4 regions of the Exiguobacterium sp. BMC-KP genome follow, and region 1 is predicted to be linked to each of the others. Evidence: riboswitches for the same ligand, from Rfam matches in the RefSeq annotation. Region 1 holds a riboswitch; each other region holds the start of a gene.

Region 1 (3,853 bases):
CAGGTTCCGATAAATAGCTCGCATCGATTCCGGCGACGTGTAACGCGCCCGTATCCCAGGCTAATTCATGAATATTGAAGAGACCTGTTGCTGAAGCGAGAGAATGATCGATGACATATCTGCCGAATAGTCGTTGGAAAACGAATTCCTTGATCCCGATATATTTTTTCGTCTGAGCATGGAGTTCCGGACGATCTTCGACGAGCCAACTGATTTTACTGAGCGGTGACATCGGATGAATCGGTGTACCGGTCCGATGATAAATCGACAGACCGTACTGTTCCTTAATTTTGTTCGACCATGCTTCACTCCGACTGTCCGCCCACGTGATACAGGCAGTCAATGGTTGGTGTTGTGCGTCCATTGCAATCAAACTGTGCATGGCACTGCTGAATGCGACGAACTTCGGTGGCATGCTCGGATGACGTTTTGTGATCAAGCGGATCGATTCGAGTACGGCATCAAAAATTTCTTCCGGATCTTGTTCTGCCGTCGAACGATTCGGCGTATGGAGTGGATAACCGACATTCGTTTGTCCGATGACCTCTCCTTTTGTCGTAAATAAGACCGCCTTCGTGCTCGTCGTTCCGATATCGACGCCTAACATGTATTCAGTCATGTGAATCGACTCCTTTCGACATCATTTGTTGCGTTTTCCAGAGATCTTCGACTTCCTGGACATCATCAAAGTTCTGATGCAAGGAAGCGACCATCCGTTCACGATCTCCTGTCTCGATCGCTTCGATGTACAGGGCGTGGTTCGCGAGGATGCGTTCGAAGTCTTCGATGTCTTCCTCGAATCGTACCCGCATCGATAGGAGGATGAAACTTTCCATGACCGGTTTAAGGTTTTGCCAAATCATACTGACATACCCGTGGTCAATCGAGCGAATGATTGTTTCGTGAAACAGCACATCTTGGAATGAAAATTCATCGGCATCCTTATATTTAATAGCGACCTTCATCATTTCGAGAATTTTGCTGAGTTCACGAACGAGCTCCGATCGTTCGATCTTGACGAGTCGCTCAAAGACGAACGTCTCGATGAGCAGCCGGACATCATAGATTTCCTGGATATCGCGCTCGGATAAACCGACGACGACCGCCCCCATCCGTTCCAATCGAATCAACTGTTCGGATGCAAGGATCTTTAACGCATCACGGATGGGTGAGCGACTAACGGAAAAGTCAGAGGCTAACTTGTTTTCAGATAAAATGGTACCGCTTTCAATACTTCCTGAAATGATGCGCATCCGTAGCTCGTATGCAACACGATCGCCAGCGGAAGCTTTTGATAACCATTTCAAGGGATATAACAGTTCTGACATGGAATCACCTGATTTCTAAAGTGAGTATACTTGTATACAAGTTAGTATAAACGTTTTTTTCTGAAATGCAAACGCTTAACTTAAATTTTAGTGATTCAAGCAGGAATCAGGAAAATCGTTTTCGATATGTTAGGGTGAAGAAGTAAGTGACGTGTAGAACAAATAAGGAGGAGATCGTACATATGCATATTTTAGTCGTAGGTGCAGGGGCAGTCGGAGGATATTTCGGAGGTCGTCTTGCTGAAAAAGGTGAACAGGTGACATTCCTCGTTCGTCCGAAACGTTATGAACAGCTACAAAAAACAGGACTGCAAATCACTAGTCCTCACGGTGATATCACGATCACGCCTCAGTTAGTGACGCACGACATGCGACCGGATCATACATTCGACGTCGTCTTGCTTTCGACGAAGGCTTATCACTTAGATGACGTATTGAAGGATCTTGCGCCATTCGTTTCGGAGGATACATATATCATTCCGTTATTAAACGGGATGCAACATATTCGCCGGTTAACAGAAGTCTTCGGAGAAGATCGAGTGCTCGGTGGTCTTTGCTTCATTGAATCGACGCTTGATACAGAAGGGCGTATTGTACAGACAAGTCCGTCACACCGGCTGTTATTTGGTTCACGGATCGGTAAACCAACAGCTCGTCTGGAGGAAATTGCAACACGTTTTGCGAAAGCAAAGGCGCCGATGGCGTACTCAACGCACATCATGGATGACATGTGGCAAAAATATCTGTTCATTTCGACATTCGCTGGCGTGACGACACTATTTCGCTCTGCCATCGGTCCGATTCGGCAAGAACCTGTCGGGCGTCAGATGATCATAGACGTCATGAAGGAATCGAAACAGGCAATGGAAGAACAGGGTGCGGTCTTCAATGATGATGTAGAAGCTGTACTGATGAAACAAATGAATGCAATGGAAGATAAGATGAAATCGTCGATGTTGCGGGATATGGAAAAAGGTCAACGAGTAGAAGTTGATCACTTTTTTACTACTTTACTAAAAACAATGTCTCAACGTCATCTTCAACTCATCGAGTCAAATTTAGGAATCTATCAAAAAAATCAAGAAATGCATGTTGACTGAATTATCTGCATTCTGATATGGTTAGGAACAATTACATACTTATCCAGAGAGGTGGAGGGACTGGCCCTATGAAACCTCAGCAACAGGTCGAAAGATACTGTGCTAATTCCTGCGGGTGCTGCACCCGATCGATAAGATTTCCGAATTGTCGACCGACGCATCCGTGAGGATGCGTTTTTTGTTTGAAATAGGTGGAATGAGGAGGAAATGGATTCATGAAAACGAGCGGGGCTTTTCGACGAAAGATGGAATCACGTCATCTGATCATGCTGTCGTTAGGTGGTGTTATTGGAACAGGATTATTTTTAAGTACGGGTTATACATTGGAACAAGCAGGGCGCGTCGGAACGATTCTGTCTTACTTAATTGGGGCCGTCGTCGTTTATCTCGTCATGTTAAGTCTCGGTGAACTGGCTGTACATATGCCGGAAACTGGTTCATTCCATAAATACGCGACAAAGTATATCGGACCCGGCACAGGTTATACAGTGGCTTGGCTCTACTGGCTGACGTGGACGGTCGCCCTCGGTTCAGAATTCACGGCAGCAGGCATTTTGATGCAGCGTTGGTTCCCATCCGTTCCTGTCTGGGTGTTCAGTGCATTATTCGCTACGATGATCCTTGGTATTAACGTTTTGAAGGTCCGTGTCTTTGCTGAAGTCGAATTTTGGTTCTCCGCTATTAAGGTCGTAACGATCATTGCTTTCATTTTACTTGGTGCAGGAGCCATCGTCGGCTTCATTCCACTGCAAGATGGTAGTCCAGCCCCATTCTTTTCTTCGTTAACCGAAGGTGGATTGTTCCCGAATGGCGCTTTCGTCATCTTCATGACGATGCTCGCAGTGAACTTTGCTTACTCGGGCACAGAATTAATTGGTGTAGCAGCGGGTGAAGCAGTCGATCCGAAACGGACGATTCCGCTTGCAATCCGGACGACGATTCTACGATTGGTTCTCTTTTTCGTTGGTACGATCATCGTATTAGCCGTCTTGTTGCCAACGGAAGGAAAGGGCGTACTCGAAAGTCCATTTGTAGCCGTATTTGAACGGATCGGTATTCCCTACGCAGCAGACGTGATGAACTTTGTCATTTTGACGGCGATCTTATCGGCAGCGAACTCGGGACTTTACGCGGCCTCACGGATGCTTTGGTCGCTTGCGAACGAACGGATGATTCCGCGCTTCTTCGCCCAGGTGACGCCAAGCGGAGTTCCACTTCGAGCTGTATTGTTCAGCATGCTCGGTGGAGGACTTGCCTTGCTGTCTAGCATCTATGCAGCAGGAAGTGTCTATATCGCGCTCGTCTCGATTTCCGGACTTGCTGTCGTCGTCGTCTGGATGAGTATCAGCGTTGCGCAATATCGCTTCCGGAAACAATTCCTCCGCGAAGGGCATACGGTCGACGAATTGGTCTATCGTACACCAC
Region 2 (3,853 bases), on a different contig from region 1:
AAAACGGAATACCGAAAGCTTGCGCGAGCAATGCCAATTGGAACGTCCCGATTTTGTTCGCCGTATCTCCGTTTCGTGTAATCCGGTCTGCCCCGACGATGATTGCATCGATTTGTTTTTCTTTCAGCGTATGAGCGACCATGTTGTCTGTAATTAACGTGACATCAATTCCAGCGCGTTGTAATTCCCATGTCGTCAATCGCGCACCTTGCAAGAGTGGTCGTGTCTCACTCGCAAAAACGGATAACTCGATGCCGCGTTCTTTTGCAATATAAAACGGAGCGAGTGCCGTTCCGTAAGCAGCGGTCGCAATCGATCCCGCATTACAAATCGTCAGGATCCGGTTGCCTGACTGGAACAATTCCAGTGCATGAATCCCGATTTGTCGCGAAGTCTGTGCATCCTGTTCGTATAAGGCGACCACTCGTTTTTCCAACCGTTCGCGGATGTCTTCTACCGACACGCCATCTTGAATGATCGGGTTTAGTTGATTGAGAACATTTCGCAGATTGACGGCTGTCGGGCGTGTCGCGAGTAACGTCGCTGATGTCTCAAGCAAGGCCTGCTTATAGACCGGAAGCGACGTTTCGAGCCGGTACGCTTCCTGAACGAGCACAAAGCCACCGAATAAACTGATCGCAGGTGCTCCCCGAACGCGTAGTTGTTTAATCGCCTCGACCGCTTGCGCAAGGTCGGTGATCACTTCATAGTGTTCTTCCTGTGGTAGACGCGTCTGATCGAGAATCGTCAAGACACGGTCTTCATAACGAATACTTTGGACGAATGTACTCATCGGCTTAACTCCTCCGTTACGTCAAAGTTTCGTAAATCATCAAATGTTCGGCATTCCGTCCGGCGCTTGATTAAAGCGGAGCCTAAACGGAGGGCGTGACGTTTTTGCTCCAGACGTTCCGTTGTTGAAGTGATTGATTCTAGATCAGCGACTGGCGCAAGACCAATCGTCCGCCGAATCAATTCACACCCTGCAAAGCCAAGTGCATCTTGCAAGATCGTGCTCAGCACATCATCAACAAGTCCCGATGTCTGGAACGGTTCGACCGCTTCCCGTTCCCATAAGGCACGGAACGTCGAAGCAAATGTCAGCCAGAACGTATCGATGTCTCGAATTCGCGCATCACGAAGTGCTGGGTAATCCGGATATGCCGCAAAGAATAGATGGGCGATGAATTGTCCGACATCGAATCCGAATGGCCCATAAAAGGCAAATTCCGGATCGATGACTTTCGTTTCCGTTGCCGAGGCGAAGATGCTTCCTGTATGTAGATCACCGTGCAACAAAGCGTCGCCTTTTGTGATGAAAAGGGCTTCAAGTTTCGCGACTTCGCGTTTGAGTGTGTCGTCTGCCCAAAGATGCGCTACTTCTTCTTCAAGCCCGGCTTCAATCTCATTCGTCTCCGCATCATGGAACGGATCCGTGAAGATCAGTTTTTCTGTGATGTCGCACAAGTCTGGATTGTAATACGTTCGGGCAACGCGTTTCTTTTCGACTGGACCAAGTGCAAAGTCCGATGTATGGAATAAAGTCCGGGCGAGATAGGAACCGATATGTTCTGCGAGCAACGGATATTGTTCACCTGCAAGCAGTCCGCTCCGAACGATCGTTAAATGTGAAAGATCTTCCATGACCGTGTACGCTTCTTCATGACTCGCATGAAAGACACGTGGTACGAATGGTACGGCATGTCGCGCGAATTCACGGAGTGCAGATTGCTCAATCCACGCTCGCTCGAGCGATAGCGGCCAGCTTTCCCCAACGACCTTTGCGTACGGTAATGCTTGTTTTAAAATCAACCGATGTTCGCCTTCTCGAATCCGAAAGACGAGGTTAAGATTCCCGTCACCAATTTCTTCTGCTTCGACAGGGCCGTTTCCGATCAGTCCGAGTGTCCGAACACGATCAATCGCGTCCTGTTCTGTAAATGCTTTGTATGTCATGTCAGTTTCCCCCTATGTGGTACACGAAAAAGCGCCTCTTTTCGTCATCGAAAAGAGGCGCAGGAAAGTCACTGCGTCCTCTTATCTCTCAGACGAAACGTCTGTTGGATGTAGCACCGTGCCTAGTGGTCGGTTGCTGCGGCGTCATCGGGCCAATTCCCTCTGCCAACTCGCGATAAGAGTCGTATGTAGTTGTCGTGTGTGATATTGATTTGAATCTTACGCAATCAACTTCCCTGCTGTCAAACTAAAATCGAGGAGAAACAGACATTGTTTTCACGCCATCTATAGAAAGAGTATTTTCAAAAAAATAAATTTTCTAAAAATAGTTTGACAAGTCGTGACTCTCATGTAAAAATTGCAATTAGATTTCACAATTTCATCCAATTCTTATCAAGAGCAGACGGAGGGACAAGCCCTACGATGTCGCAGCAACCGACCTTTTGGCACGGTGCTAATTCTTGCAGCTACTAAGCTGACCGATAAGAGTCCACGTTCGAATCATTCATGGTCTCTTGTCGCTGACAAGGGACCATTTTTTTGTTGAAGGAGGAAAGACATGGCTTATATTACTGCTACTTATCAATTGACTGCCCGTGATCGACTCGAGCAACGCGCTGAACAACTCGCGCTTGGTTTGACGGTCGGTTCTTGGACGGAGCTGAATCATCTTGAACAACAACAACTTGCCTCGTTCAAAGGGGAAGTCGTACATACCGAAGAGCGCGACGGTAACGGATATATCACGATTCGTTACCCAGAACATAACGTGTCGCGTGACTTTTCCGCGATTCTGACGACCGTCTTCGGCAAACTCTCACTCGACGGTGAAATCAAGTTAACGGAATTGCTGTTACCCGATACGTTCACACCAGATTTTCCAGGTGCGAAGTTCGGCATCGAAGGGGTCCGCTCCTTGATTGGTGTCGAAGATCGTCCCTTGTTGATGAGTATTTTCAAAGGCGTCATCGGACGCGATCTATCGTTCCTCCGCGATCAACTCGAAGGACAACTTGCCGGTGGAATCGATCTCGTCAAAGACGATGAGATTCTATACGATAACCCATTGACACCAACGATTGACCGGGCACGCATCGGACGTGAGGTCATCGACGCTCACTTCCACCGGACCGGTAAACGTGCGTTGTATGCGATCACACTTAGTGGTCCCGTCTTTACGCTCAAGGATCAAGCTAAGCGATTGATTGATGCTGGAGCGACCGCTTTCTTACTGAATACCTTCACATACGGACTCGACGTCTTACGTGAACTAGCAAGTGATCCGGAGATTACTGTTCCGATTTTTAATCACCCAGCATATAGTGGCGCGTTGATCGCGAGCCCGAACCATGGTGTTGCAGCTCCTGTCTTACTTGGTACACTACCGCGCGCTGCCGGAGCAGACTTGACGTTATTCCCGTCACCTTACGGCAATGTCGCTTTACCGAAGGATGTCGCCCGTGGCATCGCGGTCGAAGCGACCCGCATCGGTCAGACGAAAGCGATCTTCCCAGTACCTTCAGCCGGTATTCACCCAGGACTCGTCGCCCAACTCGTTCGCGACTTCGGGATCGATTCCGTCATCAACGCCGGCGGTGGCGTGCATGGTCATCCGCAAGGTGCAGCAGCTGGTGTCATTGCTTTCCGTCAAGCACTCGATGCAGCGCTCGCAAATGAATCCCTATCGACGGCAGCATCTCGCCATGAAGAACTACGGATTGCCCTCGACGCTTGGGGGATCAAGTCATGACTGTACGAATTCTTTGTGATTTCGACGGTACGGTGACGACGCAGGATAATATCATCGCGCTCATGCAGGCCTTTGCACCAGCTGATGCCTTCGAACCGTTGAAACGCGGTGTGCTTGACCGAACGTTATCGATTCAGAGTGGTGTCG
Region 3 (3,853 bases), on a different contig from region 1:
ATCAAGCCTTTTAAGTCGAGGTTCTTTTCTTTAGAAAATGTCTTGAGATAGATCGAGTGTTGGAACAAGTTGGCGTCGATATTACCGCTACCGAGTGCGATGTTCGGTTGGATATAATCACTGAACTCGACGATTTCGACTTTGTAGCCTTTCTTTTCGAGTTGCGGCTGAATCGCTTGTTTGACCATGTCGCTATACGGACCGCTCGTCGCGCCAATCTTGATTGTCTTGTCTTTTTCGTCCGCACTGCTGTCTCCGCATCCTGCGAGGACTCCTGCACCGAGTAAGGCTGTGGCTAAAAAGGCATATCGTTTTTTCATGATTCCACTCTCCCTTTGTATGTATGATTAGCGTTTATCTGTTTTTCGCGCCAGTTGATTGCCAAGTGCTTGAATGCTTTGAACGATGACGATGAGGACAACGATCGTGACGATCATGATGACATTATCGTAGCGATAGTAACCGAATCGGATCGCGAGGTCACCGACACCTCCACCACCGACATTGCCAGCCATCGCCGAGAAGCCGATCAGGCTGATCGTTGTCAGGGTGATGCCTTGAATAATCCCTGGGAGTGCTTCCGGTAAGAGAACGCTGACGATGATCCGTAACGGTTTTGCGCCACAGGCTTCAGCGGCTTCGATCAAACCAGGTGGAATCTCACGCAGTGACGTTTCGACGAGTCGTGCGAGAAACGGAATTGCTGCGACACTGAGGCTGACGGACGCGGCCGTCGGACCAATCGTATTATCGAGTAACAGTTTCGTTAAAGGAATAAGGGCAACCAGCAAGATGATGAACGGCAATGACCGGACGATGTTGACGACGAAGTCAAGGACACGTCGGATAGCAACGTTTTGAAAGAACAGACCACGATCGGTGACGAACAAAATAATCCCGAGCGGAATCCCGACAACCAATGCGAATGTAAGAGAAATTCCGACCATCCATGCCGTCTCACCGAGTGCTTTCAGGAGCTCGGGTAACATCATTTGAATACGTTCAAGCCACATCCTGAATCACCTCGAGTGCATGAAGTTCAGTTGCGAGCCAGTCAAGGGCAGGGGCGATTTGGTCGGATGATCCCGTCAAACTGACGATCAGGACACCAAAGGCGACGTCTTGAATGTAGTCGACCTTCCCGTGCAAGATACTGACCGAGATATCGTAACGCCGAATGGCTTCTGATAGTGTACTCTCACCAGTTTTCTCACCTGTGAACTGTAAACGGATGATTTTTCCGGGTGTCGCTTGCAAGATGCGTTCCGGCAGTTCAATCTGTAGTGCCGTATCGACGTAATGTTGTGTGACCGGATGTTTGGCTTGACTGAACAAGTCATAGGTCGAAGCGACTTCGACGACTTCTCCTTGCGACATGACGGCGACGCGGTGGCAAATCTGTTTGACGACATCGATCTCATGGGTGATAAGAACGATCGTTAGACCGAGTCGTTCATTCAAATCTTTCAACAAATCCAAAATCTGCAGCGTCGTGACCGGGTCAAGGGCAGATGTCGCTTCGTCACATAACAGGACGGTCGGATTGTTCGCGAGTGCCCGGGCAATCCCGACGCGCTGTTTCTGCCCACCGCTCAGCTGACTCGGGAAATTCGTTTCAAATCCTTCGAGTCCGACAAGCGAAACGAGCTCACGAATCCGTTCTGGGAAATCGGCGCGTTTCACACCAGCTGACTTGAGTGCAAAAGCGATGTTATCCGCGACGTTACGTGATTGAATCAATTGGAAGTGTTGAAAGATCATTCCGGTCCGCAGTCGTAGTTGGCGCAAGTCCGCTTTAGACATCCCACCGAGCGAGACACCGTCGACCTTGATCGTTCCTTGTGTTGGATGCTCGAGTCCGTTGATCAGGCGAAGCAACGTACTCTTACCGGCACCGGATTCACCGATGATGCCGAAGATCTCTCCTTTTTGAATCGTCAAATCGACATCCCGTAATGCAAAAATCGGGGTCCGGTCTCGGACGAACCGTTTTGTAATGTGTTTGAATTCAATCATCCGCTCATCTCCTCATACAAAAAAAGTCGCTTTTTCCTAGTAGCAGAGCAACCAGAAAAAAGCGACGAAAGTGTAAGATTTCGTAACTTATCTCTCAGAATGAATCCATTCTGTAGGATGTGGCACCGTTCCTAATAGGTGGTTGCCGGACGTCGTTGGGCCTAATCCCTCGGTCGCTCTCGATAAGTAGTTATGCTGTTGGGATTTACTCTAACGGAAATGATTCCCATCTGTCAAATGTTTTTTCAGAATTATTCCGCAACAGGCGTCCGGAACAGGTTGAGCGTTCCGATTCGGTCAATGGCTTCCTCCAACCGTTCGACATCAGCAATCAAGCTAATTCGGACATAACCTTCTCCGTATTCACCGAAGAACGATCCCGGGGTTACGGCAACGTGCGCTTCGTCAAGCAGGTGATCGGTGAAGCTTTGGGATGTGTATCCTTCAGGCACCGGAAGCCAAACGAAGAATGAACCGCCTGGACGTGGTCCACTCCATCCAATTTCATCGAGTTTTGCGAACAACGCATCGCGGCGAGTTTCATACAGATTACTTAACTCGCGGACGCATGTCTGTTCGCTCGTTAAGGCAACGGTCGCCGCATGTTGAATCGGTGTGAATGCACTGACGTAGAGATGTTCTTGGTACGTCTCGATGCTTGAGATGACAGACGGATTTCCGATTGCGAAGGCAATCCGGAAGCCGGACATATTAAAGCGTTTTGAGAGCGAAAATAGCTCGATGCCGACGTCTTTTGCGCCTTCTGTTTGCAAGAAACTTCGGGTCGGACCATCGAAGCTGATACCGCCGTATGCTAAGTCATGGACGACACAAATATCGTTCGCATCCGCGAAAGCGACCGTTTGTTCGAAGGCTTCCGCTGTTGCCGTGGCGCCAGTTGGATTACTCGGATAGTTGAGGAACAACATCCGGGCACGCTCAACGTCTGTCGTATCGAGCAAATCATAATCCGGTAAGAAGTCGTTTTTCTCAAGCAACGGTAAGGTGATCGGGTATGCACCGGCAAGTGCAGCACCAGACAGGTAATCCGGGTATCCGGGATCCGGAACGATGACACCTTCCCCAGGGTTAACGATCGTTTGCGGTAAGGCGACGATTCCTGCCTTACTACCGAGAAGAATCGCGACTTCCGTTGCCGGATCGATCGTGACACCAAATTCGCTTGCGTAAAATCGCGCGACAGCTTGTTTTAGAAAATCATGTCCACGAAACGGTGGATATTGAAGGTTCGTTGGCTCATCGATCGCCTGTTTCAAAGCGTCGAGAATATGTACGGGCGTCGTTTGATCGGGTGTTCCTTGACCGAGTGTGATGACATCGTGTCCGGCAGCTTTCACAGCACCAATCCGATTCGCAAGTTCAGCGAAGACGGGAGCAGGAAGCCGGTCAATGGCGATGGATGGAGCGAAATGTTTCATAAGATGTGTGCCTCCTTCGTGGTATTGTCGTCAAGGATAACGAATATTCAGTCAAAAGAAAAGAACTTTTTCGAAATTCAAAAAAATTATCTGATATACAGGTACAGATAAGTGGAGCGGGAATAAAGAATAGGGAGAGGAGTGAAGAGATGAAGCGAGCTAACTGGAAAGAGGCGGTCGTCTATCAAGTCTACTGGCGTAGTTTTAAGGATTCGAACGGAGATGGTATCGGTGATTTACGAGGTGTCATCGATAAGCTTGATTATATCGCGTCACTCGGTGTCGATGTCGTCTGGTTGAATCCTTGTTACCGTTCTCCGGACGTCGATAATGGCTATGATATCGCAGACTATTACGAGATTATGGAAAAAGCAGGGACGATGGGGGATCTACAGGAA
Region 4 (3,853 bases), on a different contig from region 1:
GTCAGACAGAGGGTCCCGAAGATTACAAGAAAGACGTATGAGTAAGAAGAATAGCTGAGAATGACTCCGCCAAGAATTGGACCTGAAAAGAGCGCGATTTGATTTGATGTTTGAATCAAGGAGTTAGCTTTAGTAAGTTGTTCGTTTGGAACAAGTGTAGGCAGTAAAGAAGCATTCGCGGGTGAATAAAATGCATCTACACTGCCGAATAAAAAGGCGAATCCTAAGATCGTTAGCAATGTAAGCTGATCGGTATGAAGTAACATGAGAAGACAAAGAATAAAACTGATCCGCAGACTACTTGAGATGCGCATGATCGTCGAACGTTTATAGCGATCAGATAAAACGCCACCGAACAACATTAAAAAAATACGAGGTAACAAGGTAGCCATTAGGACGAGTCCGAGAAAGGATGCCTGGTTTAACGTATGGATGACATACCATTGTTCAACAAACAGATAGGTTGAGAGGGAAAGGGCGGAGCACATGCCGGATCCCCATAAAAACAAAAAGGCGCGATTTTTAAATAGGGATCGTTCCGTATTCATTTCAACATGTAGCATCATATACCTCCAGATTAGACGTCGTCGCGATCAAACAATCGTTCCTCAATCGAAAAAGCAGTCGTCATGATGTAAAAGTGTTTTCGATCTTTTTCGTCAGATGGGGATTGTGTGAACTCTTCTAATAAAGCACGATACTTTGTAGCAAAGCGTTGAAAGTCGGATTCAGACATCGTCAGTTCTTTTTGGAGCGATAAGCTCATCCAGTCTTCGACGTTTGAAGACACAGGAGAAAAAGCAGTTGTCGGAGCGGTGAGGACGCGTGTCTTTGCTCGGTCTAGTACCTCAAGATACGATTGTCGGGTCGCTTCTTTCGTCTCGACGAAGTTCAGAAGATGATCAGCAGGAATGTATCCTCGAGCAATCGCTTGATAGTATTTCAGTAGATTTCCACCTTGTTCTTCTGTCCGAACGAGGCGAATCAAGTCATGCTTTTCAAGTTCCCGCACGTGATAGAGGACCTTTGCGCGCGATAACGTCAGCAAGTGGGCCAACTGATGCACCGTATGCGGTTGTTCGACGAGAAACATGAGGATTTTTGTTCGTAACGGATCACTGATTACCTTCAACTGTTCATAGTTCTCTAATATGTGAATCGCTTTTTGTTCCATCCAATCATCTCCTTTTTAACCGGTTAACTTTTGTTAACCGTAAATCAAAAACTTCTTTTTGTAAACGATTACAAATTTATGTGAGGGTAACGACAAAGGAAAGAGCTGTTAGTTTCCATACAAAAACTGACTCCATTGACATACTCGTTCATTCTCATTCACCTCTTGCAAAAGTAGATGTGAGAATAAGCGAAATGTTTGAAGTCAGTTCAGCTGTTTTATATGGTTCAAGGCTAGATTAAACCGTCGTCGTATCTTTCCATTCCTGTTCGATGAAGGCATCACGACCAGAGGCGGCACGATCTTTTTTGTAGTGTTCTGGATTTTTCTTATGGAAGTCTTGGTGGTACTCTTCCGCTGGATAAAATTCAGAAGCGGCATCGATCCGCGTTACAATCGGTTGTTTAAAACGATTGCTTGCGGCAAGAGCGTCACGAGAAGCGATTGCTGCTTCATGCTGCGCATCCGTATGATAGAAGATTGCTGGTGCGTACTGCGTGCCGCGATCTTGGAATTGACCTTCTGCATCCGTCGGATCCGTTTGTGGCCAGTAGAGTTCAAGTAAACGCTCATACGGGAATAGGCTTGGATCAAACGTGATTTGGACGACTTCGAGATGTCCTGTCGTTCCTGTTTTTACTTGCTCGTATGTCGGATGATCGACGTGACCGCCCATGTAACCTGATACGATTCCCTCGATTCCTGGTAATTCTTCAAATGGTGTCACCATGCACCAAAAACATCCACCTGCAAATGTTGCTTTTTCCATCCGTCTCTTCCTCTCCGTGGGAAATTCCCATTGTATGTCTGACAGCGAGAAAAACGAAAACGACTCCTTCGCTTGGTTGCAAAAGGAGTCGCCGCTTTTTATCAACCAAAGCTTTCGCTTTGCTGGTCGTAGCACCTTGCTATGCGCAGGTTGCTGGGACGTCATCGATCCAGATCTCTCGGTCCACTCTTGATAAGGGTATATGAAGTTGATGTCATTCGTTATCATTGTTGTGATGATACCATTCCATAAGAAATAAAGTCAATCCTTAGGTTTTAAGGCACGTAAAACGGTCGCTCCGAGTGTTTTCGCACCAACCAGCAGCGCCTGTTCGTTGATTTCGTACTGCGGATGATGTTGTGGATAATTGACGCGACCATCCGTATATCCGGAGCCGGTAAAGAAGTAACTTCCCGGGACATGCGTTAGATAATGTGCGAAGTCGTCCGCCGCCATCATCGGTGTGAGTGCTCGAACAGATGCTTTCGGCAAGAAAGCAGCAGCTTCCTGAACGAGTTTTGTCTCATCCGGATGATTCCAGAGCGCGGGGTAACCCGTCGTGAAGTCAATCGAATACGAAGCACCGATGCCAGCACAAGTCGTTTTAGCGACAAGATCGACTTCTTGTCGGAGCTGATGCCGCAGTGTCTCGTTAAACGTTCGGATTTCCCCAACGATGCGTGCCTCACCCGTAACGATGTTTGGTGCCGTTCCTGCATGGAAAGAACCGATTGCGAGAACGGCAGGCTCAAACGGATCGACCCGTCGGCTGACGAGGTGTTGTAAGTTACAGACAAGCTGTGCACCGGCGACAAGCGCATCTTTTGTTTTATGTGGTGCTTGAGCATGTCCACCTTGACCGTGGACGATGATTTCGAATTCGTCGATGGCGCATAGCGTATGTCCTTCCCGAAAACCAATCGTGCCAACAGGTAAATCATTTTCAAGATGTGTCGCAAAAATTGCATCGACCCCTTCGAGGACGCCACCTTCAATCATTTGAATCGCACCACCGGGAAAGACCTCTTCCCCATGCTGGTGAATGATTCGAATTGTTCCTTGCAATTGATCGCGTAACGGATAGAGTGTAGCAGCAAGGGCCATCACCATCGCCGTATGACCATCATGTCCACAAGCATGCATGACACCAGGATGGATCGACCGGAAAGCAAGCGTTGTCTCTTCTTGGAGTGGTAAGGCATCAAAATCGGCGCGGACAGCAATCGTTGGACCAGGTTGTTTGCCTTCGATCGTCGCGACGACTCCGCGACCTCCAACGGCTGTTTGATGAGGAATGCCACGTTCCGCGTAAAAAGCAGCAATCCGTTCTGGTGTGCGGACTTCTTGGAAGGATAGTTCCGGATGGCGGTGGAAATCACGGCGTAACGCGATCATCGTTGGTTCGAATTGTTCAAGTGCTTCAAAAAGTTGTGTTTGCATCTTCAAGCTCCTTTGACGTGTGTCTTTTCGTGAAAATGGGTACAGATACAGGTAATCACGAAAGGGGATAATGAAACATGGGAGAAATCGTCGTTAACGCTGTACTTACAATCAAAGCAGGACTCGCGGATCAAGTATTCCCGATTTTACAAACGGTTTATCATGCCTCACAAAAAGAAGAAGGATGCTTGCGCTATTCCTTGCATCAATCGATCGAGGATGAGCATCAATTCATGTTGTATGAAGTGTATCGTGACGAAGAGGCGCTCGAAGCACATATCGCATCCGACCACTATAAAGCATACCGCGAACAAATCGAGTTATACTTGATGGACCGACAAGTAACGAAATACGTCGAGATGACATTCTGACGTGTTGCGATAAGAAGAGACGAACCCGCCGAAATCGACGGATTCGTCTTTTTTTGTCTCACATTGATTTAAAGCCGAGGAAGTGCTCCTGCCAACGTG

The links. A riboswitch is a leader RNA that binds a small molecule or an ion and turns the genes downstream of it on or off. The one in region 1 is predicted to bind S-adenosylmethionine.
Region 2: another riboswitch for S-adenosylmethionine. It lies ahead of ADM98_RS05400 (2,3-diketo-5-methylthiopentyl-1-phosphate enolase); the one in region 1 lies ahead of ADM98_RS01905 (amino acid permease).
Region 3: another riboswitch for S-adenosylmethionine. It lies ahead of ADM98_RS15630 (methionine ABC transporter ATP-binding protein); the one in region 1 lies ahead of ADM98_RS01905 (amino acid permease).
Region 4: another riboswitch for S-adenosylmethionine. It lies ahead of msrA (peptide-methionine (S)-S-oxide reductase MsrA); the one in region 1 lies ahead of ADM98_RS01905 (amino acid permease).

Annotation. Positions count from the first base shown of each region.
Region 1 is NZ_LGIW01000012.1:68,769-72,621, forward strand. It holds gene gntK (gluconokinase) at 1-619, opposite strand, end outside; gene ADM98_RS01895 (GntR family transcriptional regulator) at 612-1,328, opposite strand; gene ADM98_RS01900 (ketopantoate reductase family protein) at 1,511-2,428, shown strand; SAM riboswitch class I at 2,465-2,566, shown strand; gene ADM98_RS01905 (amino acid permease) at 2,644-3,853, shown strand, end outside.
Region 2 is NZ_LGIW01000014.1:286,630-290,482, reverse strand. It holds gene mtnA (S-methyl-5-thioribose-1-phosphate isomerase) at 1-793, opposite strand, end outside; gene mtnK (S-methyl-5-thioribose kinase) at 790-1,956, opposite strand; SAM riboswitch class I at 2,035-2,138, opposite strand; SAM riboswitch class I at 2,344-2,445, shown strand; gene ADM98_RS05400 (2,3-diketo-5-methylthiopentyl-1-phosphate enolase) at 2,516-3,706, shown strand; gene ADM98_RS05395 (2-hydroxy-3-keto-5-methylthiopentenyl-1-phosphate phosphatase) at 3,703-3,853, shown strand, end outside.
Region 3 is NZ_LGIW01000015.1:1,908,275-1,912,127, reverse strand. It holds gene ADM98_RS15640 (MetQ/NlpA family ABC transporter substrate-binding protein) at 1-320, opposite strand, end outside; gene ADM98_RS15635 (methionine ABC transporter permease) at 348-1,013, opposite strand; gene ADM98_RS15630 (methionine ABC transporter ATP-binding protein) at 1,003-2,016, opposite strand; SAM riboswitch class I at 2,101-2,205, opposite strand; gene ADM98_RS15625 (aminotransferase class I/II-fold pyridoxal phosphate-dependent enzyme) at 2,268-3,455, opposite strand; gene ADM98_RS15620 (alpha-glucosidase) at 3,605-3,853, shown strand, end outside.
Region 4 is NZ_LGIW01000014.1:265,312-269,164, forward strand. It holds gene ADM98_RS05270 (MFS transporter) at 1-566, opposite strand, end outside; gene ADM98_RS05275 (winged helix-turn-helix domain-containing protein) at 578-1,174, opposite strand; gene msrA (peptide-methionine (S)-S-oxide reductase MsrA) at 1,413-1,943, opposite strand; SAM riboswitch class I at 2,039-2,142, opposite strand; gene ADM98_RS05285 (M20 metallopeptidase family protein) at 2,205-3,383, opposite strand; gene ADM98_RS05290 (putative quinol monooxygenase) at 3,461-3,754, shown strand; gene ADM98_RS05295 (C40 family peptidase) at 3,813-3,853, opposite strand, start outside.